2 linked regions of the Natranaerobius thermophilus JW/NM-WN-LF genome follow. The protein of the gene in region 2 interacts with the protein of the main gene of each other region in a pairwise test. Links are inferred from orthologs where the notes say so. Each region holds a gene or a part of one and is shown on either strand. Other genes may lie near its edges.

Evidence for each region.
Region 1: the proteins of NTHER_RS02905 (region 2) and acpP interact in binary tests that used the Escherichia coli proteins (3 or more experiments, as listed by UniProt). The link is inferred for Natranaerobius thermophilus JW/NM-WN-LF from one-to-one orthologs.

The regions. Positions count from the first base shown.
Region 1 is NC_010718.1:1,425,712-1,441,215, reverse strand. What follows is about bases 6,713-9,534. They hold acpP (acyl carrier protein), read right to left. Parts: upstream 8,328-9,534; coding sequence 8,097-8,327; downstream 6,713-8,096. Other genes in these bases: fabD (ACP S-malonyltransferase), read right to left, coding at 9,134-9,534; fabG (3-oxoacyl-[acyl-carrier-protein] reductase), read right to left, coding at 8,406-9,137; fabF (beta-ketoacyl-ACP synthase II), read right to left, coding at 6,746-7,990; rnc (ribonuclease III), read right to left, coding at 6,713-6,723. Outside these bases: ffh (signal recognition particle protein), read right to left, coding at 1-522; YlxM family DNA-binding protein, read right to left, coding at 522-869; signal recognition particle-docking protein FtsY, read right to left, coding at 979-1,911; chromosome segregation protein SMC, read right to left, coding at 1,943-5,518; NTHER_RS06905 (stage V sporulation protein S), read right to left, coding at 5,616-5,876; more of rnc, read right to left, coding at 6,031-6,712; more of fabD, read right to left, coding at 9,535-10,084; enoyl-[acyl-carrier-protein] reductase FabK, read right to left, coding at 10,095-11,045; NTHER_RS06870 (beta-ketoacyl-ACP synthase III), read right to left, coding at 11,066-12,055; phosphate acyltransferase PlsX, read right to left, coding at 12,048-13,070; rpmF (50S ribosomal protein L32), read right to left, coding at 13,299-13,472; NTHER_RS15210 (YceD family protein), read right to left, coding at 13,498-14,049; NTHER_RS06850 (nucleotidyltransferase), read left to right, coding at 14,200-15,387; NTHER_RS06845 (YlbL family protein), read right to left, coding at 15,395-15,504. UniProt on the Escherichia coli protein: Carrier of the growing fatty acid chain in fatty acid biosynthesis.
Region 2 is NC_010718.1:569,530-585,025, reverse strand. The notes cover bases 7,907-10,720. They hold NTHER_RS02905 (acyl-CoA thioesterase), read right to left. Parts: upstream 9,627-10,720; coding sequence 9,186-9,626; downstream 7,907-9,185. Other genes in these bases: pyk (pyruvate kinase), read right to left, coding at 9,654-10,720; NTHER_RS02910 (FxsA family protein), read right to left, coding at 8,628-9,119; NTHER_RS02915 (hypothetical protein), read right to left, coding at 8,163-8,408; NTHER_RS02920 (phosphatidylserine decarboxylase family protein), read right to left, coding at 7,907-8,015. Outside these bases: NTHER_RS02940 (glycogen/starch/alpha-glucan phosphorylase), read left to right, coding at 1-1,498; NTHER_RS02935 (bifunctional glycogen debranching protein GlgX/4-alpha-glucanotransferase), read left to right, coding at 1,482-5,009; NTHER_RS02930 (TetR family transcriptional regulator), read left to right, coding at 5,140-5,781; NTHER_RS02925 (radical SAM protein), read left to right, coding at 5,957-7,312; more of NTHER_RS02920, read right to left, coding at 7,356-7,906; more of pyk, read right to left, coding at 10,721-11,396; NTHER_RS02895 (DNA polymerase III subunit alpha), read right to left, coding at 11,447-14,851; NTHER_RS02890 (YtrH family sporulation protein), read left to right, coding at 14,899-15,228; NTHER_RS02885 (sporulation membrane protein YtrI), read left to right, coding at 15,225-15,496.

The sequences.
Region 1 (15,504 bases), 860 kb from region 2 along the record:
AGCACCTTTAGCTATATCAGCTGGGTGCTGTTTATCTCCCATACTGAAAACAGGGATATCAGTTTGTTCTCCTAAAACTTGTAACTGTTTAATTGCAGCTGGACGTTGGGTATCACAGGCAACCATCAATGGATTTTTGCCATCTTTTTTAAATTTTTTAGCCAGCTTAGCAGATGCCGTGGTTTTTCCAGTACCTTGCAAACCAGAAAGCATAATAACAGTTGGAGGTTGATCAGAAAAGTTTACTTCGCTAACTTCTCCACCCATTAATTGTGTTAATTCATCCCGGACAATTTTGATCACTTGTTGACCCGGAGTTAAACTTTCTAATACTTCTTCCCCAACAGCTCTTTCTTTAACATTATTGACAAACTCTTTAACTACTTTATAGTTAACGTCGGCTTCTAGAAGGGCCAGACGAACTTCTCTCATGGCTTCTTTAACGTCTTTTTCGTTGACTTTACCTTTTCCTGTCAGTTTGCCAAAGGTATCCTGTAATTTTTCTGATAGTCTTTGAAGCATTAAGCCTCACTCCTTAATAATTCATCCAACAATTTAAGGCACTTTTCTCTAGTGTTATTATCTAGGTGAGTTTCCCTTGTCAAAATTTCTTTTATCTTTTTCAAGGATTTCCTTTGAAAGGTAAATCTGTCAACAAAACCCAATCTGGATTCGTAATCCTGTAGTAATTCCTCACAACGTTGTAATAAGTCATATACAGCCTGCCGACTAATACCTTCCAGTTCGGAGATCTCTCCCAGAGAAAAATCCTCATAATAATATAACTTGAATATTTCCTTTTGTCTAGGGGTTAATAATTCTCCATAAAAATCAAAGAGCATAATCAATTTATTTGTTTTTTCTAGCATTTTAGAATACCCCACCTGCAAAGTTTAATCTTACAAAATCACTGTAAAGGCAAATCACTTTACAAAAATATTCTACAAAAAAAAGACTCCCCTGTCAAGCAAGGAGTCTTTACTCTTCATTATTTTCTCCCGAATTAGCAAACAGAGCATCGATAAATTGGTCTGGATCAAAATCTTGTAAATCTTCCATTCCCTCACCAACCCCAATATATTTAATTGGTATCTCCATTTCATTAGCTAGTGCTAGCACAATACCACCTTTTGCAGTACCATCTAATTTAGTAAGAATAATACCGGATACGGGAGTTACCTCTGAAAATAGCTTGGCTTGACTCAGGGCATTTTGGCCAGTAGTTGCATCTAATACCATGTAAACATCATGTGGAGGAGTTCCGATTTCTCTTTCAATTATTCTTGATACCTTCTTTAATTCTTCCATAAGATTTTTCTTATTATGCAAACGACCTGCCGTATCACATATTAGATGATCAGCATTGCGGGCTCTTCCAGCCTGAATAGCATCATACACTACTGCAGCAGGGTCCGCACCCTCCTGATGTTTAATCACATCAACTCCAACTCGGTCACCCCATATTTGTAGTTGGTCTATTGCAGCGGCTCTAAAAGTGTCCCCGGCCGCTAAAACCACTTTTTTACCTTCTTGTTTGTGTTTATATGCCAGCTTTCCAATGGAAGTTGTTTTCCCAACACCATTCACACCTACAACTAAACTTACTTTAGGGGTCCCTTCTTGGGGAGTTAGTGACTTATCTTTTTGCATAAGCATATCCTTCATTTCATCTTTTAAAACTTGATTAACAGTTTCCGAATCCTTTATTTTTTCTTCCTTTATCCTTTGACGCAAGTTTTCTACAATTTTTAAAGTGGTATCCACTCCTACATCAGCACTTATTAAAATATCTTCTAGCTCTTCAAAGAACTCTTCATCAATCTTTTTACCTGTTAACAACTTTTCTATCTGGGACACGAATCCACGTCTAGTCTTTGTTAGACCGTCCTTGATTTTTGAAAATATCCCCATTTTTAACTGCACTCCTTTCTTATTTTCCAATCTAAGCGGTTTCTATTATATCATCATCTTCTAGTTTAACTGAAATAAGTTGACTGATGCCGGGTTCAGCCATGGTAATACCATAAAATCTATTAGCAGCTAACATAGTCTTTTTCCGATGAGTTATCACAATAAATTGTGTATTTTGGGCATAACTTTTCATAAATCTGGTCAGTATTTCTAAGTTAGATTCATCTAAAGAAGCATCTATTTCATCTAAAATGCAAAATGGTGTGGGTTTAATCTCGTGAACGGAGAAAAGTAAGGCAATGACAGTTAATGCCCGTTCACCTCCGGATAATAAAGATAAATTTTGTTTCTTTTTACCAGGTGGCTTGGCAATTATCTCTATACCTGTGTTTAACAGATCGCTTTCATCAGTGTATTCTAAATGAGCCGAACCTCCACCGTATATTTCTGTGAAAACTCTTTTAAATGTCTGATTAATCTTAGTGACTGTCTCTGAAAAACTATTTTTCATCGTAGAATCAATTTCTGATAATAATTTGTTTAATGATTTCTGAGCGGATCTCAAATCCTTTTGTTGATCTTTTAGGAAGTCCATCCTTTCTTGTAACCTGTTGTATTCTTCTATAGCGCCCAAATTGACTTCACCCAATTGATTTATCTCTGATTGGATGTTTTTAATCTGATATTCGTATTTTTTAAAATCATCAATGGCTTCTTTATGATTTAAAGCTTCCTGAGGTTCCATATCATACTGTTCATCAAGGCGTTCTAGTATATTTGATAGTTCTGTTTCAATTCTGCTCTTTTTCATCTTCAATTGAGAGCTCTGTTGGTCTATTTCTTTCTCTTGTTTGGCTAACTCTTTTTGACGAGTTTCTTTTTCACTTAGAGTTTCTCTCGTATTTTCTCGTTCTTGTTTCAGATTGTCCAAGGTATTGGATAATTCCCGCTGCTTTGTCCTAAGTTCTTCAATTTTGGTATGATTGTCTTTTTTCTCGTTGATAGTATCATTTATCTTTTCTGATAACTCTTTCAGCTCTTCCTTTATTTGAGGTAACTTTTCTTCCCGATAATATCTCGTTTTTTCATAAGTTTCCTGTCTGTCTTCACTGATATTTTTTAACCTTTCATCTAATTTCCCAACATTAACTTCAAAGGTTAATTTCTGTTCATTGAGCTTTTTGTATTCATCACTAGTTTGTTTAAATTCGGTTTCAAGTTCTTTAATATCCTGTTCGAGTTTACTTCTAGTTTGATCGAGTTCCTGTAATTTTGATTCCGTTTCTTCAATATTACTGTCTAAATCCGAAAGTTCCTGTTGTTTTGTCTGTTGTTTAAGCTGATAGACTTCTATGTCTTCTAGTATTTTGGCTTTTTCAGTTGCAAAATTCTCTTGATCTTTTCTCAACTCACCTAATTCCAAATCTAATTGATGTCGTTCAGACATCAACTTGTCAATATTGCTTCTTTTATTCTGAAGCTGTTCTTCTATCTGTTTTTGATCTTCCTGTAATTTTTGAAGTTCTTTTTGGGTAGTTGAGATCTGATTTTGTAATTTAGTTTTATTATCGTCATTGGATAGTTGCTGTTGCAAAGAAGAGGACGACTTTTTGTTACTTCCCCCTACCATAGCTCCTCCTGGTAAAATCAATTCGCCGTCTAGTGTAACTAGTTTAAGACTAAACTTGAGTTTTTTGGCTAACTCTAAACCAGTATCCATATTGGGTACAACAATAACTCGGCCTAACAGATGCTCGGCAACTACTCTGTATTTTTCAGATATAGTGATCAACTGTGAGGCTATACCAGTAATCTCACATTCTCTGATTATTTGACGTTGTTTTTGATTTAAGTATCTGGGTTGTAAATTATCTAAGGGCAGGCAAGTAGCTCTACCGAGTTTGTATTTCTTTAAATGTTCTAATACTTTTTTAGCTTCGGCATCATTAGCTGTAACTATATTCTGTTGAGCTTGTCCTAAAGCAGTTTCAATAGCTTTTAAATAATGTTTTTCCACAGATATGAGCTGTGAAACAGTTCCTATTACTCCACTCCAAGACTGGGGGTTATTTTCTTTTAGTTTTAAAACTTCTCTAACTCCCCTGGAAAAACTATCTGAATTATAGAACTCCTTTAAAGCTTCATACCTGGATTTATAACCTTGGAGTCTTTGATTAAGGTCATTTATACGATCTGTTAATTGTTGTTTTTCAGACTCTAACCCATCAATTCTTTGTTTTTCAGAGGTTATTTTAGTTACTAATTCATCCAGACGACTTTGTTTTGTTATTTGCTGCTCTTTTATTTGTTTAATTTTATTGTCAAGTTCTTCTTGTCTAGACTGTAATTTTTTTACTTCAGTTTTTAGCTCATCTAATTCCTTTTTAAGACGTGTTTGTTCCTTATAATAGTTATCATATTCAGTTTCTTTTCTTTGACGATGACTAATCACTTCTATTAAAGATGCTTTCGCATTTTCCAGTTCATTATTTTCTTGGGACATTTTATCAAGACGGTTTTTTATGTTATGCAAATCTTCTTCCACTTGATGTTTTTCTTTCTTCAGAGATTCATATTTATTATCAAGGTCTGTCAAGGAAGTTGTTAACTTCTCAATTTCTTTTTCAATATTTGCCTGTTCGGATTCAAGACGGACTTGTTCTTTTTCCAAATTTTCCTTACGCTCAGATAAAATTTTATCTTGTCCCTGTTTTTGTTCTATCTCACTTACTACTTCTACATTTTGCTGTTGCTGCTTCTCCATCTCTTTCTCCAAGTCAACTAACTGGGTTTTAATGGTTTCTAGTTCACTTTCAATAGTTCTAAGCTGAGAAGATATTTCTTCCTTGTTATTTTCTATCTGCTTATAAGTTTCATCTAATTCATACCATTTAGCTCTCTTTTCATCTATTCTATGAGCTAAAAGGTTTACTTCCAATTTCATCATTTTATCTTTAAGTTCTTTATACTTGCTAGCTCTTTCAGCTTGTTGTTTTAGAGGGGGTAATTGTTGATTTAATTCCTCGATAACATCGGAAACCCTGGAAAGATTGTGCTCAGTATCATTCAGCCGCTTAAGTGCTTCTTGCTTTCGCGTCTTATGTTTTAAAATACCTGAGGCTTCCTCAAAGAGATATCTCCTCTCATAAGGGGAAGCTGATAATATTTTGTCAATCTCTCCTTGGCTAATAATTGAATATGTATCTTTTCCCAAACCAGTATCCATGAAAGTTTCCTGAATATCTTTTAATCGACAAGGTGTTTTATTTAAAAAATATTCACTGTCTCCACTTCTGTAGTATTTTCTCTTAATTGTCACTTCATCGTAATCAAGTCCCAAATGCCCTTGAGAATTATCAAGAGTTAGCGTAACTTCTGCCATATTCATAGCTTTTTTATTTTGAGTACCGGAAAAAATGAAATCTTCCATTTTTTCACCACGAAGAGGTTTTGTTCGATGTTCTCCCAGTACCCATCGAATTGCATCACTGATATTACTTTTACCACAACCGTTAGGCCCAACTACGGCTGTGATACCATCAGAGAGCTCAAATGTTGTTTTTTCAGGAAAGGACTTAAAACCGACTAATTCTAGTTTTTTTAACAAAATACCACGCTCCTCTAGACTCCACGCAACAAAATACCTGCTTGTTTGCACAAGCAGGTACTGTAATAACAAGTTTCAATTGCTTTGAATCTCAATTTTAGCGAGATTCAAGATAAAATTTAATGGCTGTTCTTTCTTCACCATCAATCTCAATTTCAGTAAAAGCCGGGATACATACCAAATCAATCCCATTAGGAGATACAAACCCTCTCGCAATAGCAATCGCTTTTACTGCCTGATTAACGGCACCTGCTCCTACTGACTGAATCTCAGCAGCGCCATGTTCTCTCACTACAGCCGACAGTGCACCTGCAACAGCCTTTGGTTCTGATTGAGCAGAAACTTTTAGTACTTCCATTGTTTTAAAGCTTCCCCCTTTACTTGAATTGTTTTTTGTAATTTAACTTCTTCTTAACTTTGAAATGCACCAAAACTTTAATTGAATTGTTTTAGCTTACTTTATAATATACTATATGTTCATAGCAAATTCCTGCCACTTGGTTAAAATTAATTTATTTACTTAATTTTTGAAAAGCAAAATGAGCCGCATTCTGTTCTGCCTCTTTTTTGCTTTTACCACTGCCTCTACCCACGACTTCATTGTTAATTTGGACTTCAGCAACAAAACTCTTGTCATGATCTGGACCCGATTCTTTAACAATTTGATATTTAGGTGGATCACCATATCTATCCTGTACTAATTCTTGTATCATAGTTTTATAATCACCAATCCGTTGATTATCAATATGACTTAATTGATCTTTAAATAAGTCAAGAATCAGTTGTTTCGTTTGATCGTAATTTGTTTGTAAGTAAACAGCTCCAATTAAAGCTTCAACTGTATCTGCCAGGGTAGAACGCCGGTCTCTTCCTCCAGTACTATCCTCGCCTTTGCCTAACCTTAAATATTTTCCCAGATCTAATTTTTCTGCAATTTTAACTAAAGATAATTCGCACACTAACTCTGCTCTTAATTTGGTAAGCTCACCCTCAGGTAGCTCAGGGTATTTTTTATATAATGTTTCGCTGATTGCCAGTTCTAAAACAGCATCTCCTAAAAACTCAAGCCTTTCATTGTGATCAACAACATCTTTTTGTTCATGGGCATAGGAAGTATGAGTCACTGCTTGTAGTAGTAACTTATCATCCACATAAATACCTAACTTTTCTTTTAGTTCAACAATATCGCGGCATTCCTTACCCATTTTACATCCCTCACTTAAATAGTTAATCCTTCAAGCTTTTAAAAATTAAGCTAGCATTTGTCCCACCAAAGCCAAAATTATTCACTAAAGTAGTATCTAGTTCCGCATGGCGTCCCTCATTGGGTACGTAATCCAGGTCACATTTAGGGTCATGAGTTTCTAAATTTATAGTCGGATGAACATAATTATTTGTCATTGAAAGTAATGTAGCTACACTTTCAACCCCTCCTGCTGCCCCCAATAAGTGGCCTGTCATGGATTTGGTTGAACTTACCAGTAAATTTTCGGCATGTTCTTGGAAAACTTCTTTGATGGCTAAAGTTTCTAATCTGTCATTATACTCGGTGGAAGTGCCGTGAGCATTTATATACTGAATTTCAGTTTTTGAAATACCAGCATCCTGAATGGCTTCTTCCATACAAGCAATGGCTCCAGTGGAATCTGGACAAGGAGCAGTCATATGATAAGCATCACCTGTCATGCCAAATCCTGCTACTTCCGCATAGATAGGTGCATTTCTTTTGATTGCATGATCTAGAGTTTCCAGAACTAAAACTCCAGCTCCTTCTCCCATTACAAATCCGTCCCTATTTTTATCAAAGGGCCGACTTGCTTTTTGGGGATCGTCATTTCGCGTTGATAATGCCTTCATAGAACCAAATCCTGCAATAGCTAAAGGTGTGACAGTCGCTTCAGATCCTCCGGTGATCATCACATCACATTCACCCCTTTGAAGTATTCTGAGCGATTCACCGATAGCATGAGCAGCAGTAGCACAAGCAGTTACTAAAGTCAAATTTGGTCCTTTTGCACCCAAATCTATTGACACCTTACCCGAAGCCATATTAGCAATCATCATGGGAATAAATAAGGGGCTTACTCTTTTAGGCCCTTTTTCCATTAGCTTTTTATGACTTTCTTCTAAGGTTTGTAGTCCACCTATTCCTGAGCCTATAGAAACTCCTACTGAATTTTTCAATTCATCAGTTATTTCAAGAGCTGCATCATCGACAGCCATCTGACTAGCAGCTGACGCAAATTGAACAAACCTATCCATTCTCCTCGCTTCTTTTTTACTAAAAAAGTCTGTGGCTTCAAAGTCTAATACTTCACCAGCTATTTTTGTTGAAAATTCTTCGGTATCAAAAGATGTGATTTCATCTACTCCGCTGCTCCCATTTTGTAGTGCATTCCAAAACTGTTCTTTACCTAAACCGTTAGGACTGATAACTCCCAAGCCAGTCACAACAACCCTGTTCAAATTAATCACCCACTTTCAGTAAAGATAGGTTTGATAGCTTGCTAAAACAACTTATTGCTTGTTTACCTAAAATCTATAATTTAGAGAAAGTCCCTATAGGGACTTTCTCATATTACTGATTCTGTTCAATATAATTAACAACATCACCAACAGTGCTCATTTTCTCAGCTTCCTCATCTGAGATTTCCATGTCAAACTCTTCTTCCATAGCCATAATTAATTCCACAATGTCTAAAGAATCAGCTTCTAAGTCTTCAGTGAAATTAGCTTCCATAGTCACTTGATCTTCATCTACTCCCAGCTGATCCACAACAATGTCTTTCACTTTATCAAAGGTAGCCACATTGTCACCTCCCCTCTTTAGTGCTAGGTACTATAATAATGTATTAGTTAATATTTGTAATAAACTAGGGTTTTAAAATCACATCACCATACCACCATCTACATTAATCACTTGTCCAGTCAAATATGTAGCCTGTTCAGTTAAAAATAGTACAGTTTCAGCCACTTCTTCAGGGCAACCATATCTCTTCATAGGTATTTGATTTAATAACTCCTCTTTTACTTGTTCCGATAGGTTCTCAGTCATCTCTGTATCTATAAAGCCAGGAGCGACAGCATTAACTCTAACTCCCCTTGGTGCTAATTCACGTGCTAAAGTTTTCGTTAAACCTATGACACCAGCTTTACTGGCTGAATAATTTGCTTGGCCTGCATTTCCTATGATCCCAGCAATAGATGCCATATTAATTATTGTACCTGATCTATTTTTGATCATAGGTTTTGAAAACACTTTACTACAATTATAAACACCTTTAAGATTCACATCAATCACTTTTTCAAAATCTTGTTCTTTCATTCTCAGAAAAAGTTTATCTTGAGTAATCCCTGCATTATTGACCAATACATTTATATTTCCGTATTTTTCCATAGCATAATTACCCATTGCTTCAACATCTTGATAATTCTCTACAGCGGCCTGATAACATTCGGCCCGTTGTCCAATAGCTTCAACTTCCTTTTTAACTTCTTGGCAAGCACTGGAGTTAGAAGAATAATTAATTAAAACATCATACCCAGCTTTTGCTAAGTTTAGTGTAACACTTCTACCTATACCCCTAGAACCGCCAGTAATAACAGCAATTTTACTCATTTAAGCAGGTCCTCCTTATTAGATAACAATTCTTGTAAATTATTTCCTTTATCAACTGAAGTCTGATAAACCTTACGGTCAACTTTACTTAAAAGCTTCGTCATAGTGTTACCTGGACCTACATCGATAAAACCATCATATCCCATGTTAATCATTTTAGTAAACGACTGATGTAATAACACTGGGGATTTCACCTGTCTAATTAAATTTTCACGGACTTCTTGAGCCGTTTGAAAAGGTTCTCCAGTCACATTTGATATTACATCAATTTCTGGTTCTTTAATTTCAATTTGATCCAGTTCTACCTTTAGTTTAGCTGCAGCTGGCTCAAGTAATTCACAATGAAAAGGCGCACTTACGGAAACTTCTTTAGTTCTTTTTGCACCTAGTTCATGACATTTCTCTTTGGCCAATTCAACACCCTCGGCCTCTCCGGAGATGACAATCTGCTTAGGACTGTTATAATTAGCAGGAACCACATATTTATCAGTTTCTGTTCTCACCATTTCACAAGCTTTTTCAACCTGTTTATCTTCTAAACCTAAAACAGATACCATTTTGCCTTTACCTTCAGGGACGGCTTCTTGCATATATTGTCCTCTTCTTTGAACAATAACAAGAGCATCTTCAAATTTGATGGATCCTGCTATCACCAGTGAACTGTACTCTCCCAAACTAAGCCCTGCAGCACCTTGCGGTGCCAAACCTTGTTCCTGTAATACCGTAGCAGAAGCGACTGAAGTTGTCAAAATAGCTGGTTGTGTTAATTCTGTTTTACGTAAATCTTCTTTTGTTCCGTTAAAAATCTTGTCCTTTATATCAAAACCCAGAACTTCACCTGCTGTTTCGAAGATTTTTTGGGCTGGTTGGTAATTATCATATAGAAATTTTCCCATTCCTACGTATTGAGCACCTTGGCCCGGAAACAAAAAGCCTAGTTTTTTCATACATTTCACCTCACCTTTCCAAATTCTTTGAATCAAAACTGTCCACTAAATTTTTAGCTTCAGTCATAACTTCTTCGATAATCTCCCTGGCACTCTGTTCCTGGCTTACCAAACCAGAAATTTGTCCTGCCATAACTGAGCCTTCCTCAACATCACCTTCATTAACAGCTTTTGACAGCATACCTGCACCTAATTCTTCAATTTTCTCTTTGGGAACTCCCTGTTGTTCCATTTTAGTAAACTTTTTGGTTAACTTATTTTTAATAGTACGTACAGGATGTCCCGTGGAACGAGCTGTAACCAAGGTATCCCTATCTTTTGCTTTCTTGATAGCTTGTTTATAATTATCATGAGCAGTGCACTCATGACACATAACAAATCTGGTTCCCATTTGCACTCCTGAAGCTCCTAAAGCTAAAGCTGCAACTAATCCACGGCCATCGCCAATACCTCCTGCCGCAATTACCGGTAAGTTTATAGAATTTACAATTTGTGGCACCAAGGCCATGGTAGTTAATTCACCTATGTGACCACCTGCTTCAGTACCTTCGGCAATTACAGCATCGACTTTTTGTCTTTCCATTCTTTTGGCTAAAGCAACTGATGGGACTACGGGAATTACTTTAATACCTGCCTCTTTAAATTTGTCCATATATTTTCCAGGGTTTCCTGCTCCAGTAGTCACTACGGGAACTTGTTTTTGAATAACTAAATCCACAATCTCATCAACAAAGGGGGAAAGTAACATAATATTAACTCCAAAGGGATTATCTGTTTTAGCTTTGACCTTGTTTATTTCTTTTTCTACTACATCTACAGGTGCATTACCCGCTCCAATCATTCCTAGGCCACCGGCTTCAGATACAGCAGCAGCCAATTCACCTGTGGCAACCCAAGCCATCCCACCTTGAATTATAGGATAATCAATATCAAGTAATTGTAATAATTGTTTAGTATTCATGATAAACCCTCCATTTTCTACTACCATTTAATGAGACAAGAGCCCCAGGTCAAACCTCCACCAAAACCTACTAAGGCAACCAAGTCATCTTCCTTTATTAAATTTTCTTCAATAGCTTCATCTAAAGCAACCGGAATCGAAGCTGCTGACATATTTCCATAATTTTGTAGATTAACAAAAGTTTTCTCCTTACTTATACCAAGACGATTAGTAGCGGAATCAATAATTCTCTGATTTGCCTGATGAGGAATAAATAAATCAATATCTTCAGTTGTTTTGTCAATTTTTTTCAAAGCCTTTTCCGTTGTATCACCAATAACTTTCACAGCAAATTTAAAGACTTCATTTCCATTCATTTTGATAAAATGCTCTTTACTACTAACTGTTTCTAATGTAGCCGGCTTTAAGGAACCTCCTGCAGGTTGCTGCAATAATTCCCCCTTGGAGCCATCAGCACCTAAATCAAAAGAGATCAAACCTTTGTCTTCTTCACCATTCTCTACAGGGCCAAGTACTGCTGCGCCGGCTCCATCACCAAAAAGAACGCAGGTGTTTCTATCTTCCCAATCAACAATTTTGGACAGGGTTTCTGATCCTATAACCAAGATATATTTATGGGTATCAGTAGCTATAAACTGACTGGCTATCCGCAATCCATACAAAAAGCCTGTACAGGCAGCTTCCAAGTCAAATGCACATGCTTGATCAGCTCCTAATTTATCTTGAACAAGGCAAGCCGTAGAAGGGAAAGCCATGTCAGGAGTAACCGTAGCTACAATGATCATATCCAAATCGGCTGGTTCAATTCCAGATTTGTTCAAAGCTATTTCGGCCGCTTGTACTGACAAATGAGACGTAGCTGTGTTTTCATCTGCAATCCTACGTTCCTTGATGCCTGTTCTTGATGTGATCCAACTATCACTGGTTTCCACCATCTTCTCCAAATCTTCATTGGTGAAAATTGAATCAGGTACACTTTTTCCTGTGGCCAGTATTTTCGCATTACTCATCAGTTTCTACCCCTTTCTCTATTTCCTGTGAAAAAGCCGTCAAAACTTCGTTATTGACAAAATGATATACTTGGCGCACAATAGCATTTTTAATGGCGGTTTCATTGGAGGAACCGTGACTTTTCACAAGAATTCCGTTCACTCCTAGAAAAGGTGCTCCTCCATACTCATTGTAATCAAATCTACTTTTAAGAGACTTCATACGAGGTTTTAACATCCAAGCTCCAAGTTTACTCTTAAAATCCGCAGTAAATTCGTCTTTCATTGTCCCAAAAAGTCCTTTTCCTATGCCTTCCATAAATTTGAGAAGTACATTTCCCATAAAACCTTCACATACAACCACATCAAAATCACCTGATAACAATTCCCTGGCTTCCACATTACCACAAAAGTTAATAGGAGCAGTCTCTAATAAACTATAGCTTTCCTTAGTAAGTTGATTACCTTTACCTGCTTCTTCACCTACATTTATTAGTCCCACCCGTGGTCGTTCACGACCAAGTACTTTTTCTGCATAAACACTTCCCATAATTGCAAAATCTTTTAAGTGTTCTGGTTTAGGATCCATAGTAGCACCAACGTCTAATACAACAGTCCCATTTCCATCAAAAGCTGGAAAAACAGGTGCTAAAGCAGGCCTTTTGATATTTGCTAGTCTTCCGAGTTTGAGCAACCCTCCAGCCATAAACGCCCCGGTATTTCCAGCACTAACTACAGCTTCTACTTGATTATCTTTTAATAAGTTCATGGCCTTTACTAAGGAGGAGTCTTTTTTTTCTCTAATTGCTTGAGTTGGATTGTCTTCACCTGATATTATTTCCCGTGCATCAACTATATGTATGTTATCATCATCAAAATCTTCGCTTTTTATTCGAGAAAGTTCTTGTTCAATTAATTCTTTTTGACCGACAAGAGAAATCGAAATTTCTTGTAACTCTTGTACAGCTAACAAAGCACCTTTCACAGGCGCTTTTGGGGCATGATCTCCACCCATAGCATCTAAAGCTACTCTAATCATAGTTTTCCCCCTTATTATAAAAATCCTGTTGGAACTAATTTATATCAATAATGTATAGAATCTAAGGTGATATACTATTAGAAATTAAGGATTTTAAATTCTAATTAACTATAAGTTAACTACCAGTTAATTTCAAAAACAGTATAATATATCACCAATTGAATTGCAAGAAAAAAGCACCTACCGGCAACATAATATGAGGCCTGTAGGTGCTTGCAATACTAATTATACTTCTATAATTTCTTCACCTTTGTAATGCCCACAACTTTGACAAATTCTGTGCGGTAATTTCTTTTCTCTACATTGAGGGCACTCAACAAACTGTGGTGCTCTCGCTTTCTTTTGAGCTCTTCTACGATTTGTTCGAGTTTTTGAAGTCCTTTTCTTTGGTACTGCCATTAATTCACACCTCCTTGATTAGTTACTATAAATCTTTTTTTAACTCTTGCAGTTTAGCCATCCGAGGGTCAATGTCCATCCCTTTACACTGACATTTTTTTGATGACAAATCCACTCCGCAATGTGGACATAAACCAGGACAGTCTTCTTGACATACAACTTTTGGAGGAATCGCTAAAATTAACATCTGTCTGAATAAGTCTGTTAGATCTAATTCATTTCCACTAAAATAATCCACATTTAGATCTTCACTGTCTAAGACAACTTCTTTCTCATCATCTTCTTCCTCTTGGTCTTCTTCATCCTGATCTAATTGACTGCTTTCCATCTGGCGAAACTCTTCTTGAAAATTAATGGATATCTCTTTTTTTGCTGGCTTTAAACAGCGATCACAGTTGGTGTCGTATGTTGTTTCAAGTTGTCCCGTAATTAAAATTCCGTTTCCCGTATAAGTCGCCGTAAAATCAACTTTAGCGGGTTGTACACTGTTTTTTAAATCTTGAGGTGGATGTACCTCCCTTTGATACTTCTTAGTTCCTTCAGGTGCACTTTTTAAAGCATTTAATAATACCTTCATAAGCTGTCCTCCTATGCTCCTTAAACAGGTTATATTATAATTAACTCCTCTTTTTTTGTCAAGAATGGTATGTATAGGAAGGATAACACAATTCCCGCCGAGAAACAATTATTACATAACTCAAATTATCTAACAGGGGGTTCTTTAAATATGCAAGGGCTTGGTATCATTGCTGAATACAATCCATTTCACAACGGACATTTATATCATATTACTAATAGTTTAGAGCAAATTCGCCCTGATTTTGTCATGGCTGTTATGAGCGGCAATTGGGTGCAACGAGGAGAGCCAGCTATTATTGATAAATGGACAAGGGCTGAAATGGCCTTGAATCAAGGAGTTGACTTAGTAGTCGAACTGCCTTTTTTATGGGCTACTCAAAGTGCCCGAGAATTTGCCCAAGGAGCAGTTGCTTTGTTAAAGGATTCCGGGGTTATCAGCTACCAATCTTTTGGAAGTGAAACTGGAGATCTAACATTACTACAAAGAGCAGCCAAGTTGTCTTTAGAAGAATCTGAGCACTTTCGACAAACTTTGCATAACTACTTAGACCAAGGATTTAATTTTTCTGAAGCATTGGCTAAGGCTTTAAATTTAAATGAGCTAGCTTCCAATGATATACTTGGAATCGAATATCTAAAAAGTCACGATCTACTGTCTAGTGATATCAGCTGTATAACAGTCCAAAGACAGGGAAGCCCTTACCACAAAAGTGAAATATCCGGCAAATTTAGCAGCGCTACAGCTATTAGACAGGCAGCCAAAAATGGCGATTTATCTCTAATTAAACACACTGTACCTGATCAAACTTGGAATTTACTATCTCAAAATAAAACAGATTGGATATTTTTCAAAATGCTTGAACAGCATATACTTTATAAATTTAGGATAACGAATAAGGAAACTATTGAACAACTAATGGAGTGGGAACAGGGCTTAGAAAACCGCATTTATAATGCTTCCCTTGATTCGTGCACATTAGAAGAGTTTATATCCAAATTAAAAACCAAGCGCTATACAAGAACTCGTTTAAACAGACTGATGTTGCATGCCCTCATGGAAATTGACAAATCACTACTTAACCATTTCAATACCACAGGTCCTCCATACTTAAGAGTTTTAGGTATGAATCAACGAGGCAGACAGGCATTAAAAACAATATCTGACAGAGCTTCTTTACCAATTTTAACCCGTCCAGCCCGTGACTTGAGGTCTTTGTCACATTATTGCCGCCAATGCTTTCACTGGGAAGTGAAGGCATCAGCCTTTTATAATTTATTAAAACAAAAAGACGGTCGAGAAGAATATATAAGGCCTCCTATTGTACATCCTGACTAAATTTACATTAAAGTGATTCCAAAAAATCTTGAACTTCTTCAATATTTGTTACTTTGACAACTTTGATATCTTCGGCCCCTTGTTGAGCTTCTTCATAATTGTTTTCGGGAACCAGGA
Region 2 (15,496 bases):
TTTAATGGACGAAGAGGGTTTGGATTGGGATACAGCTTTTGATTTAACTAAAAGAACAATCTCCTTTACTAATCATACTACTTTGCCAGAAGCTTTAGAATCATGGCCGGAAGAAACCATAAAATGCTTGCTACCTAGGATTCATATGATTGTTCACGAACTAAACGAACGCTTTTGCCAATCTTTATGGGATAAATACCCTGGAGATTGGAACAGAATCGAAAATATGGCTATTTTAGCCCATGGAAGAGTTAAAATGGCTCATTTGGCTTTAGCAGGAAGTCATACTGTCAATGGTGTGGCTGCTCTCCATACTAAACTGTTGAAAGAAAAACTATTTAAAAATTTCTATGAATACATGCCAGAAAAGTTCCAGAATAAAACAAATGGCATAACTCATAGACGCTGGTTAATGCTTTCTAACCCAAAAATAGCTGATACTGTGACAGACTATATAGGAACTAATTGGATTACAGAACCAAAAGAATTAGAAGCTTTGGAAAAACACCAAGATGATGTCGGTCTACAGGAACAATTAGTAAAAATTAGGCACGAGAACAAACAAGATCTGGCTGAAATTATTAAAAAAGAAAACGGGCTAACAGTTGATCCTAACAGTATTTTTGATGTGCAAGTCAAAAGATTCCATGCTTACAAGCGTCAATTAATGAATGCCCTTCATATACTAAAAATTTACAATCAAATTAAAGAAAATCCCAATACTTTATTTTACCCAAGAACCTTTATCTTCTCTGGCAAGGCAGCTCCTGGGTATCACTATGCAAAAAAGATAATTAAACTTATCAACAGTATTGCTGAATTGGTGAACAACGATCCTCAAGTTAATGATCAGTTAAAAATTGTTTATCTAGAAAACTATCGGGTAGCCCTAGCCGAAAAAATCATCCCAGCTAGCGATGTTAATCAGCAAATTTCTACTGCCAGTAAAGAAGCTTCAGGTACCGGTAATATGAAGTTTATGATGAACGGTTCTATTATAGTAGGAACCAATGATGGAGCCAATATTGATATCCGGGAAGCGGTTGGAGATGATAATATTTTTGTTTTCGGACTAGAATCTGAAGAAGTATTACAATATTATCACCATGGTGAGTACAGTCCTTTTGAAATCTATGAGAATGATTTAAAAATTAAAAGGATTTTAGATCAATTAGTATCTGATTTTTTACCAGGGGAAGAAAATTTCCGAGATATCTACGATTCGCTATTGCTTGGAAATGATGAGTATTTTGTTTTAAAAGATTTAACATCATTAGAAGAAGCCCAACAAAAAGTTTCTCAAGCTTATCAAGATCGAAGTAAATGGTTTAAAAAAGCCATTGTTAACATTGCCAATTCAGGGCGGTTTTCAAGTGATTATACAATTAAATCCTACGCAGATAAAATCTGGCAAGCTACTCCTCTGAAAACAATGACTGTAAATCAAGCAGATTCATCTCAAATGCCGGCAGGTGAATATAGTGGAAACACCTATTAAGCTGTTTCATGACTCCCATAATCCTTTGTATCGAAAACCATTTGGAGCAGTCTCTATTAACAAAGAGATCTTATTAAGGCTTTATATTCGTACTACTAACCCAAAGGAACTGCAAGTCTTGGCTAATTGCATTGACGATCAAGGTAACAAAGTGGCGTATCCCATGTATCAAACTGGAATTTCGGAAAATGACTGCGATCAAATTGACTACGATAATGGCAATGGTAGTATTTATAAAGAAGAACTTACAGGGTATTTTTATGAAGCATCCATCAAATCACCTGATACACCAGGATTATTTTGGTATACTTTTACAGTCGTAAGTAATGAAACTAAAGTTTATTTCGGTAACAATCAGGAATTATCAGGAGGCCCAGGCCAAGAAAGTCACCAAGAACCTTTAGGTTATCAAGTAACTGTTCACGAGCAAGATTTACAAATACCCAATTGGCTAAAAGATGCTGTCATTTATCAAATATTTATTGATAGATTTAATAATGGAAATGAAGATGGTACGGTATCTAATCCTAAGAGAAATAGTTTTTTACATTCCCACTGGGATAATTCGCCTCTGTATGTTCGAGACCAAGAGGGAAAAATTTTGCGATGGGATTTTTTTGGAGGAAATTTAGAGGGAGTCAGGCAAAAACTGGTTTATCTCAAAAAATTAGGTGTTTCCATTATCTATTTTAATCCTATTTTCGAAGCGGAAAGCAATCATAGATATGATGTAGGTGACTATCACAAAATTGATGCGATGATAGGAAACAATGAGGAATTTCGTCAATTTTGCAAAGAAGCTGAAAACATGAACATTAAGGTTATCTTAGACGGTGTCTTTAGTCACACGGGAAGTAATAGCCTTTATTTTAACAAATATGGAAGCTATCCATCATTAGGGGCATATCAATCTAAAGAATCTCCTTATTATAATTGGTACCGCTTTTTAGAACATCCTCACAAATACGAAAGTTGGTGGGGAATTGACAATCTCCCAAATGTAGAAGAACATAATCCTGATTATCAAAACTTTATTATTAGTGATGACAACAGTGTTTTAAAGCACTGGTTCCGGCACGGTGCAAAGGGATGGAGATTAGATGTAATTGATGAAATCCCTGATGAGTTTTTACAAAATTTCTATCAGACTTTAAAATCTCAAGATCCAGAAAGTATTGTTATTGGAGAAGTGTGGGAAGATGCCTCCAATAAAATTAGTTACGACAGGCGGAGGCAATATTTATTGGGAAAAGAGTTGGATTCAGTCACAAATTATCCTTTAAGAAACATAATGCTGGATTTTGTATTAGATCATAACAGCTCTCAAGAGACTGCTCGAAGAGTTTTGTCCCTCATGGAAAATTACCCTGAAGATTATTTTTACACAGCCATGAATTTACTCGGAAGTCATGATGTCGAAAGGGTTTTGACTGTCTTAAAAGACAATACTCCTGATGATTTAAGAGAAGATTTGGACAGTATAGCTAAAAAACGTCTCAAGTTGTTGACTCTCTGGCAGATGACTTTCCCTGGGATACCTTCAATTTATTACGGAGACGAAGCAGGATTAGAGGGCTATCAAGACCCTGACAATCGAAAGACTTATCCCTGGGGCAATGAGGATCAGGAATTGGTTTCATGGTTTAGAAAATTAACAGCTATAAGAAACCACTACGATGTATTACGAACTGGCGATTTTTCCCTGGTCACTACAGTCAGTGATTCTCAACAAGATCTGGATAAGGACATTTTACTGTATCGACGTAAAATTTCTCAGAACCAAGATAGATTCCACCAAAAAAGATTAAACAATACAGCTGTAATTGTTCTAAATAGAAATCCCAGAGAACGAAAGAATCTAAAAATTCATATCTCAGAAGTTACTGGCACGAATAGTGGTCAAAGCTTTGTAGATCCCTTAGAGGATTATAACATTGTTTCGACTGACAATGATGGATATCTTGAGATCACCTTAGAACCTTTAGAATGCAAGTTACTATTAGCCGATAGATATCAAGGAAACGCAAATTTTGAAAGGAACGCTGGTATTTTACTTCACCCTACTTCATTACCTTCTCCTTATGGAATTGGTGATTTGGGTAAAGAAGCCTACAGATTTGTTGATTTTCTAAGGGACTCTGGTCAAAAATTTTGGCAGATTCTCCCTCTGAACCCTCCAGGTTACGGAAATTCTCCCTATCAGTGCTTTTCTGCTTTTGCCGGAAATCCTTTGTTAATAAGCTTAGATAAGCTGACTGAACAAGGGCTGCTTACTCAGAATAGACTTAGTGAAGCTCAACAGAAACAGACTAACTATGTCGACTATGAAAAGACTTATCAATTGAAAGAACCTTTATTACAAGCTGCCTTCGAAAATTTCATTGATAATGGTGGGAAAGAATCCCATGATTTTAGAGAGTTTATCTCTCAGCACAGTTACTGGTTAGAAGATTACGCTATGTTTATGGCATTAAAAGCTCACTTCAATTATAAACCTTGGCATCAGTGGGACGATGAAGAAATTATCTGGAGAAAACCACATGCACTAGCAAAATACAGAGAAAAATTAGCTAATACTATTGATTATCACAAATTTTTGCAGTATATATTTTTCAATCAATGGCATTCATTAAAAAACTATACCAACAAACAAAATATACATATTATTGGTGACCTTCCCATTTTCGTGGCTCATGATAGCAGTGATGTTTGGGCACTAAAACATTACTTTGAGTTGGATTCCCAAGGTAAACCGGCAAAAAAGGCTGGAGTACCACCAGATTACTTTAGTGAAAATGGACAATTGTGGGGCAATCCTCATTACGACTGGAACGAACTAGAACAAGATAATTACAGGTGGTGGATTGAACGAATTAAAGTCCTAATGCAGTTATCCGATGTAGTACGCATTGACCATTTTAGAGGTTTTGAAGCTTATTGGGAAATACCTGGTTCAGAAGACACGGCAGTAAATGGCACATGGGTGAAAGGACCCGGAGAAAAGTTTTTTAATACCATAGAAAGTAATCTCCAGGATAAGTATGACCCGCAAATAATTGCCGAGGATCTAGGAGTAATTACCTCAGAAGTAGAGGAACTTAAATTAAAATTTGATTATCCTGGTATGAGTATTTTACAATTTGCAATCCATAACGAGCCAGATCACAAATTCAGAGTCCCCTTGTACAACAAAAATACTGTAGCCTACACTGGAACTCACGACAATGACACTATAGTAGGTTGGCTTGAAAATGAATTGGGTGAGAGATTTTCTTCCCAACAAGAACAAATCAATGCCGCCTGGAAACACATCGAAATGGTATATGAAAGTGATGCCCGCTCAGCAATTATTCCTTTACAAGATTTTTTAGGATTAAATAGTAATCACAGAATGAATACTCCAGGAACCATTGGTGATAATTGGGAATGGCGTTTTTGCTGGGATCAAATTGGGCAAGAGCTTTCTGATAAAATTAATAATTTGGTTTATAAAACTAAAAGAAAACCGTAAACGCTTAACCTCCTTCCCTTTTTTTGAGAAAAGGGGCTTTTTCAATTGACAAAATCTAAAGAAAATATTACCATTAAATTAACTATGAGGTTAATTTCAGAATTTTTACGATAAAAGGGGTGGACATACAATTTCTACAAAAAAAATAACGGCTAAAGAGAAAATATTACAAACTACGGAACACCTCTTTGCCGAAAAAGGATATGACGGAACTAAAGTCGATGAAATTGCTCACAGAGCTCAAGTAAATAAAGCTTTGATCTATTACTATTACGATAATAAACACGGTTTACTCAAGGAACTGGTGATAAGACATGTCCAGGAAACTCTAGAATTTAAAGAAACCTTACTAGAGGAAATTGATAATTATTCCGAAGAAGAAATCAAAAAGATTTCCCAAAGATTATTTAATTTTTTAAAACAAAAGAGCAAAATTCTTAGTATTTTGACCATTGAAACATTAAAATCCGGTTCACAAGATCATAATATTTTTCGAATACTGCATCCTATTTACGAAAAAACTTTGAAAGATCTAGAAGAAAAAGGCTACAAAATAGATAATCATACAGAACAGATTCTAAACTTGTTTTTCTTTGGTACCATTCCTGTTACCTTATTTATTGCACTAAAGGAAAAATGGTCCGAGTTTTATGGAATAGACTCTGACGAAACCGAAAAAATATTCCAAGCTAAAATAGATGAATTTCATATAAACTTTTATCAAGCATTAATTAATGATAAAACTAACACAAGCAACTTAATTAATAAGTGAATTTATAGAATTTAATAGCATATTATTACAATAACACGAACTATTCTAGTTATATAAAAATCGTTAAATATGTACTAATAATTTGACAACTTTCATTTCAAGGGCAAAACTCCCTCAAAAACCATTAGTATTTGGGGGATATTTCCAATATTCACTTGTAAAGGGGGGAGGGGAATTGAATTATAAAAAATTAATTGGCTCAGCCGTCATTAACCAGGGATTAAACTATATTGAAAAGGATCCACTAAATAACATCCCAAAATTATTAAAATATATCAAAAAATTTACTGCCTTTGACCATCATCACAAAGCAATTGACAACTTCGGTAAAGCTATAGAAGATCCTGATAACAATTGGAATCAACTGACACAAAAAGTTTTAAACAATTACGATATGAATATAGTAAAAAAGTTTGTAGCCAACTTCGTATTAAATTCGGTTATTTTAGGTCGAAAAGTATCAGTTGAGTACAGTGAAAAATACGACTGCAATGTTCCATGGGCTATACTAATGGACCCTACAGCTGCATGTAATTTGAAATGCGAAGGATGTTGGGCAGCGGATTATGATAAAACTTCAATGAGTTTTGAGACCATGGACAGAATTATTAGAGAAGGAAAAGAACTGGGAGTCTATATGTATGTCTTCTCTGGGGGAGAACCTTTCCTAAAAAAGCAGGATTTAATTAAACTGGCAGGTAAACACAATGACTGTGCCTTTTTATCTTTTACTAATGGAACTTTAATCGATGAAGAACTGGCAAAGGACCTCAGTCAAGTAGGTAACTTCGCTCTAGCTATAAGTGTAGACGGTTTTGAAGCTGTTTCTGACCAAAGGCGAGGAGAAGGAACTTACAGCCAGATTGATGAAACTATGGGAATACTGTCAAGCTACGGGGTGCCCTTTGGTTTCTCCACAACTTATCACAGATACAATACCGAAACCGTTGCTTCAGAAGAGTATATAGATGCAATGGTTGATAAAGGGTGCTTATTCGGATGGTACTTCACTTATATGCCAATCGGAAAACAAGGAACTCCCGATATGTTAGTAACTCCTGAACAAAGGGCCTATATGTTTGAACAAATTCACAAATTCCGTGCTGAAAAACCTATCTTTTTAATTGATTTCTGGAATGATGGAGAGTTTTCTGGAGGTTGTATCGCAGGCGGTAGAAATTATTTACACATTAATGCTAACGGAGATGTAGAACCTTGTGCCTTTATTCATTATGCCAATGTAAACATTCATGACCATAGCTTGTTAGAAGCTTTAAGATCACCTCTATTCCAAGAATACCGAAAGCGACAACCTTTTGATGACAATTTATTGAAACCGTGTCCATTACTTGATAATCCAGATATCTTAACCGAAATGGTTCAAAATTCCGATGCTTATTCTACACAGATACTGGAGAAAGAACCCGTTGAAAGGGTGGCCAATAAATGCCAGCCAATTGCTAGTAAATGGGCAAGAAAAGCCGATGAACTCTGGGAAGAAAATTATTCTGTCTCTTCTGAATCGGACTAATAAAAAACCCCGGCTAATGCCGGGGTAATTATTTTATATTGACTTATTTTTTTACCGTAGATTTATTTTTTTCTGGCATTTCTGCCAAGATAGTTTCTCCTGCTTTCACTTTATCTCCGGATTTCACCTTTACTACAGTTTCCATAGGAAGATACAGTTCGGTGCATGAACCGAATTTGATCATTCCAAAAAGATCACCCTTTGTAACAGCTTGACCTTCTGTGACTTGGGAAACAATGCGCCTAGCTACAAAGCCAGCTATTTGCACAACAACAAAGGGAGAACCGTAATGATCAATTAGAATTGCATTTCTTTCGTTTTCATCGGAAACCTTATCTTTCCAGGCTAATAAATATTTACCTGGTAAGTAACTAGTGCCAGCTATATTACCATCAATGGGCATCCTATTCATATGCACATTAAATAAAGATAAAAATATTCTTACCCGCTTCATTTTATTATTAGTAAAATTCGGCTCAATAACTTCATCGACTTCCATAACTTTACCGTCTGCGGGAGAAACTACTACTTCTTCACCTTGGGGCGGGAACCTTTTAGGATTTCTGAAAAAGGCTGCTGTAAAAGTAGCAAAACATAAAAAAGTTAACATTAACCACTGATTTATAAACCAGCTAATTAAAGCTCCTATTAAAAAGAATCCAATTGTGCTAAATCCATGTTTAGAAATTGTAAAGCTTCTCATGTTAATCTCCCCATTCCAACTTGAGTAGAAACTCTAGCTACTGCAATTACTCAGTATCTCCAATTCACTATGTAATCTATCATGAATTAGCATAAAATACAATAGTTCAAGATTAACATCTATTATTTGGTTTTTAAAAGACTTATTTTATTTATTATATTCCATTGTATTTTTGGCTCCCGAATAGGCTCCAATAGCAGATAATCCAATAGAAGTACCCCAGATTATTGCTTTTTCCGGCTCTCCTGGAGCTAAATAAACATATCCCATTACATTACCCACAATCAATGCCACTACAGGAGCAGCCTTTTTAGGCATTCCCAATTTCTTAAACACTTGAATCATTCCCATCACAAAGGGAATCAACGCCACATCATAAGCTTCAAATTCCACTAAGATTCCCCTTTCATCATTTAGTCTTAAAACTATATAAATCTCTTATTCCATCTGTATTTTTATTTGAGTATTTTTATCACCAACTAAACAATGAAAAGGGTAGATTTTATTTGAACTTTTCTGTCCCTCAATTAAAATATCATCTGTCGTCACTAACTCATAATTAAATTCACGAGAATGCGTAAGGACTGGTTCAATGGTTAAGCAGTTAAGCTATTAATGATAATCTTCATCCTTATCTTCATCGTAATTGACCTCAAAATCAGTATCAATATAATCGGATTTCTCCGAACCTGTATTGCCCCAAAATTCTTGATTATTGGTATGAACGGTAACTTTACCATCTTTGATAAGTTTTTTAATTATCCTGGAAAACACCATTTTCCAAAACACTCTGGTAAAAGGGATTAACAAGCTTAAACCAAATAAGTCAGTGAATAGTCCAGGAGTCAATAATAATGTCCCACCTATCAAAATACATGCACCGTTATAAAGTTCATCAGTTGGAAAAGCTCCCGATGCCAGTTTTCTTTGAAGTCTGTGTATCACTATAAAACCCTGGCTTTTAGCAAGGAAAACCCCAATAAAACCTGTCACGGCCACTAAAAAAATAGTAGGAAAGGCTCCTATATTCTGCCCGAGTCTAACCAGGAACCAGACTTCAATTAAAGGTACAATTGTAAATAATAATAAAGCTTTTACCAGCATATAAACCCTCCGGTTATAAGTAAGAGTTCTGCGAAGTTGCTAAGTTTACTCTGTTACTACATTTTCCTATGTAATTATATAGTTTTTTAAATCATTGTAAAGATCTGGGAAGTACTTCTTAAAAGCAACTGGCTTTCCTGTTTCATTGACAAAGGCATGGGATGTTTCACCCTTAGCTAGGAACCTATCTCCTTTTCCTGAAGTTGTTGTGTCTTGAGTGCCTCTAATTATTTCATAATTGAACCATATCTTGGCCGACGTCATTTTAGTTATCTTTGTCTGGATTTCGATCAAGTCATCATACCGAGCAGGTTTTTGATAATTACAGTTTGCACTAATTACTGGAATATAAATCCCCGCTTTTTCCATATCCCTATAAGGGAAATCAAGTTCCCTAAAATAGTGATTCCGTCCTACTTCAAACCAAACAAGATAATTGGCATAATAAACCACACCCATTTGGTCTGTTTCCTGGTATCGTACCCTTATATTTGTTTTTGAAATCATTTAACTCACCTCTAATCTACTCATGGTTTACAATATGGTTGCTTGCCCTTTATAGACAAAACCTCGTAAAGGATCTATAGTAACCTGATCACCATCTGCCAGTTTTTCTAAAGCTCCTTCAGCACCAACAATAACAGGTAATCCTAGATCCAGTCCTACAATTGCACTTGGTGATGTGTAACCACCTTCTTCGGCAACAAGACCACTAACCTGAGCCAGATGAGGAACCATTTCATCTGTAGTACCCCGCAACACTACTATATCACCACTAGAAATTTTAGATAAATCATTGCTATCTTCTACTTTGACCACTTTGCCAGTTGCCGGTTTTTTCCCGATTCCTGCACCTGAAACTAAGATTTCTCCCACAGTATGTACTCTAATTAAGTTAGTTGTTCCCGAAACTCCTACTGGAATTCCTGCTGTTATAACAATAAGGTCCCCTTCACTAATATATTGAGTTATCAGGGCTGTTTGAATTGCTTCCTGAAACATTTCATCTGTTGTTTCTGAAGGGTCACAGGTTATTGGATAAACACCCCATGATAAAGATAATCTCCTGGCAACTTTTTCAATTGGCGTCACTGCCACAATTGGCGCTTTTGGTTTGTATTTGGCAACCATTCTTGCCGTATACCCAGATTGGGTAGCTGTTAATATGGCATTAGCTTCTAATTGGCCTGCTATCTGACAGGTGGAGTACCCAATAGCTTCGGTCATACCAGTGTCTTTAGCGGTAACTTCTTGTGGTTTTCTAGATAGCTCCCTCTCCGTACTTTTTGCTATATTTGCCATAGTACTTACCGATTCCACGGGGTAAGCTCCAGCAGCCGTTTCTCCACTAAGCATAACCGCATCAGTTCCGTCTATGATAGCATTAGCAACGTCGCTGGCTTCTGCCCTAGTTGGGCGTGGGTTTTCCGTCATGGACTCTAGCATTTGTGTAGCTGTTATAACAGGCTTACCTTCATCATTACATCTGTTAATCATTCTTTTTTGCACTAAGGGCACTTCTTCTGGTGGTATATCAACACCCAGGTCTCCTCGTGCCACCATTAGGCCATCGGAAACTTCTAAGATTCTTTCTAAATTTTCAACACCTTCTTTATTCTCAATTTTTGATATTACGGGAATATCTGAACCATGTTCTTCAAGGAATTTTCTAATTTCTAAAACATCTTCTGGCTTTCTAATAAATGAAGCTGCAATAAAATCCACCTGGTTTTCGATACCAAATAAAATATCTTGTTGGTCTTTGTCAGTCATAGCTGGTAAAGATAGAGTCACACCTGGTAAATTGACACCTTTATTATCCTTAATGGTACCGTCATTATTGACGACTGTTTTAACCTCTGTTTCAGTCACTTCATTAACTAATAGCTCAATCAAACCATCATCAAGAAGCACCTTATCTCCGGGACTTATATCAGAAGTGACTTGTGGATAATTTACATGTACTCTTGTAGTATCCCCTTCTATTTCTTCAGTTGATAAAGTAAATTCTTGTCCTTTTTCCAAATCCACTTCACCATTTTCAAAAGTTCCCAATCTGATTTCAGGACCTCTGGTATCAAGTAAAATAGCTGGGGGAAACTTTAATTCCTGATAAACTTCCCTGATTAAATTTATCCTATCCAGGTGCTCCTGGTGTTCACCATGTGAAAAATTTAACCGACAGACATCCATTCCGTTTTGGGCCATCCTGGCTAAACTTTCTTTGTTTTCACAAGCAGGGCCTATAGTTGCCACAATTTTGGTTTTTCTTAACATTGAGTGTTTCCTCCTTTTATTTACTAAATTAAAAAAGGGCACGTATTTTCTTACAGTGAATATTTTAATTTAATAGAATCAGTTCCCATTATTTCTTGGACTTTATGACAAAATTCATTATCACCTGTGGCAAAAAACTCCTTACTAACTTTTTTTAATTTTCCTTGTTCAGGGAAATATAAAAATACTGGTAGTTCTCCAGGACTTTTTAATAATACTTGTTTTAATTCTGGAATCTTGGGGTATAACTTTTCAGGTACTTTGATATAAATTTGTTGAGAGATACTTTCTAGAGCTAGTAACTTTTCCACTAGTATTTTTGTTTCTCCTTCTTCTTTATAATCAACTTTACCTGTGATTAAAACAGGTGCGCCATCTAAAATCAGTTGTCTTCCTTTGCTGTACTGATCGGGAAAGATCACCAGTTCCACTGTTCCACTTTGATCTTCTAAAGTGCAAAAAGCCATTTGTTCCCCTTTTTTAGTTATTATTTCTTTTACATCTTGACAGATTCCTGCCACTTTAATCCTAAAGCCTTCTTTTATTTGGTTAAGCTCTGCTAAGGACGATGTATCAATATTTGCAAGTTTTTCTTTATAATTATCCAGGGGATGTCCACTTACAAAGAAGCCTAGCAATTCTTTTTCCATTTGTAATAATTCATTTAAAGTGAACTCTTCTACATCTGGATAATCAAGATCAATTTTATTCGTGCCATCAGAAACAATTTCAAACATGGTCACTTGTCCTTTAACACTGCCAGAGGTAAAAGCTTGGGCTTTTTTAACAGCTTCATCTAAAACCTGGAGCATCTGTTTTCTGTTGTGTTCAAAGGCATCAAAAGCACCTACTTTTATCAAGCTTTCTATGGCTTTTTTGTTACAGGCTCTAAGATCTGTTCGAGAACAAAAATCATCTAAGGAGGTAAACCCACCTTCTTTTCTTCTACGAGTAATTATTTCCTCAACAGCACCTCTGCCAACATTTTTCACGGCTGCTAATCCGAATCTGATTCTAAAATCACTAACAGCTGTAAAATCTACCAAAGATTCATTGACATCGGGTGGCAAAATTTCAATTCCCATTTCTCTAGCATTATCAATATATAACGCAAGTTTATCGGTATCATTCATACTATTGGTCAATAAAGCCGCCATAAATTGGGTCGGATAATTAGCTTTCAGATAGGCGGACTGATAGGCAATATATGCATAGGCAGCTGAATGAGATTTGTTGAAACCGTAATCTGCAAATTTAACTATTAAATCGTAAACATGTTCACCGGTTTCTTTCCCATAACCCCGGTTAATACAACCTTGAACAAATTTTTCTTTTTGCTCTGCCAGTATGTTTTTCTTTTTCTTACCTATAGCGCGTCTTAGTAGATCGGCTTCCCCTAGAGAAAAACCTGCCATTGTACTTGCTACTTGCATAATTTGCTCCTGATAGACAATAATTCCATAGGTTTCTTCCAAGATTGGTTTTAAATCTTCATGGGGATAGGAAATCTCCCTTTGACCGTGTTTACTCTCAATAAAAGTTGGAATCTGTTCCATTGGACCCGGTCTATACAGAGCAGAAGTTGCAATAATATCTTCAAAGCTTGTAGGTTTTAAATCCCTTAGTACTCCTCTCATTCCACTAGATTCTAACTGAAATACGCCCAGGGTATTGCCTTCTCTTATCAACCTAAAAGTCTGTTCATCATCCAAAGGAATTTTATTCAAATCCACTGTTTCAGCTTGAGTTTGATTAACTATTTCAACTGCCCTGTTCATCATGGTCAACGTTTTCAAACCCAAAAAGTCCATTTTTAAAAGTCCCAATTCTTCCAAAGTCCCCATGGGGAATTGAGTGACAACCTGATCATCATTACATTGAAGAGGTACATACTCTGTCAAAGGTGCTTTTGAAATGACTATACCAGCAGCATGAATCGATGCGTGACGTGGCAACCCTTCAATAGACTTTGATATATTAATAAGTTCTCGTACTTGGGGATCTTCATCGTAAAGTTTTTTAAAATCTTTATTTAACTCCAAAGCTTTATCTATTGTCATGCCTGGATCATGGGGAATCATTTTAGCTACACGGTCAACATCCCCGTAATTCATACCCATGACCCGCCCCACATCTCTAACAGCTGCCCGGGCTTGCATGGTACCAAAGGTGATTATATGAGCCACATTATCATTTCCGTATTTTTCCACCACGTATTGGATAACTCGTTCTCTATTTTCATAACAGAAATCAATGTCAATATCGGGCATATTAACCCTTTCAGGATTTAAAAACCGCTCAAACAGTAGTCCGTATCTGATTGGGTCCACATTAGTTATCCTTAAAGAATATGCAACCAAACTACCTGCCGCGGATCCTCTACCGGGACCAACAAGAATATTATTTTCATGGGCAAACCGTACAAAGTCCCATACAATCAAAAAGTAAGACGCATAACCCATTTTACTAATGACATCTAATTCATATTCTAAACGTTCTTGAATTTTCGTTGTGACCTGTTCATATCTTTCAAGTAGGCCTTTTTGACATAGTTTTCTTAAATAAGAGTTTTCATCATAACCTTCAGGTACTCGAAATTCGGGCAAATGAAGAGTATCAAAATCTAACTCTACTTGGCATCTGTCAGCAATGGCCAGAGTATTTTCAATTGCTCCCGGGAAATCTTTAAAAATATTGCTCATTTCGTCGCCATCTTTAAAATAGAATTCATTAGATGGAAATTTCATCCTATCCTGATCATCTAAGTGTTTACCTGTCTGTATGCATAGTAACACATCGTGGATTGAGGACTCTTGATTTGTTAAATAGTGTATATCATTAGTTGCTACCAATCCGATATCTAACTCTCGGGATATTTGCAATAGATGGGTATTCACTTGTTGTTCTTCCGTTAATCCATGATCTTGAAGCTCTAAATAAAAATTGTTTTGTCCAAAAATTGATTTTAACCTGTCCGCTCTATTTTTTGCCACCTCGTACTGACCTTGTAATATCAATGTGGGAATTTCTCCTGCAAGGCAAGCACTTAAAGCTATAATTCCATCATGATAACGTTCCAAAAGTTCGTAATCAACTCGTGGTTTATAATAAAATCCCTCTTTAAAAGCTAGAGAAACTAGTTTCATTAGATTTTTATAGCCTGTTTGATTTTCAGCAAGTAATACCAAATGATATTGATGCTTGTCTTTAACCGGGTCTTTTACTGTTCGACCCCGGGGGGCTACATACACTTCACAACCCAAAATTGGTTTGATACCTGCTTCTTTAGCCTGTTTATAAAATTCCACCGCACCATACATTACACCATGATCAGTCAAAGCTAGAGCAGGCATTTGATATTCCTTAGCTTTTTGAACTAATTCATTGATCCGACACTTACCATCAAGTAAGCTATACTGACTGTGAGTGTGTAAATGTACAAAAGGTTTAGGCATAACAGTCCACTCCTTAACATAATATTACCAAAGGAGTTGGTAAATATATGTCTACATTTTTTGGTACTCTTATAGTTAACTTTTCTATTGCTCTGGGTGTAGTTATTGGAGGTTCTTTCATAGGTGGATTAGGGGCCAGCATTGGTGGCCAACCTCCTATTCAAACCACATTGACTATAGCCGAAAAACTGAAAATTTGGGCGCTGGTAGCTTCTTTAGGAGGTACTTTTACTACTATCAAGGAAATCGAAATGGGTTTTTTGGGCGGACAGCTTCACACTGTTGTCAAGCAACTAATTTTCATTTTAGGGGCCTTTTTAGGAGCCCATTCAGGAGTAATCATAATCTCATTTATAGCTGGAGGAAATAACTCATGATCTTTAAATTAACTAATATTGAAAACCAGTCACCTACTAAAGAGACTAGGAATAAGTTGCGCAAAATATTTCTGGGTTGGTTTTTACTGGGCATTCTAATCGGAGCTACTTCCACTTCATATTTTTTAAATTATCAAATAGAAAATCTTTACTGGGAAAAAACAGAACTAGAGCAAGAACTTAGTCAAACAGAGAACCGTATGGAAAAGTTGGAAGAAGAATTGCGCACCTTAGAAGAAAAGTGGGAACAAGATCCTTCTAATGTCGT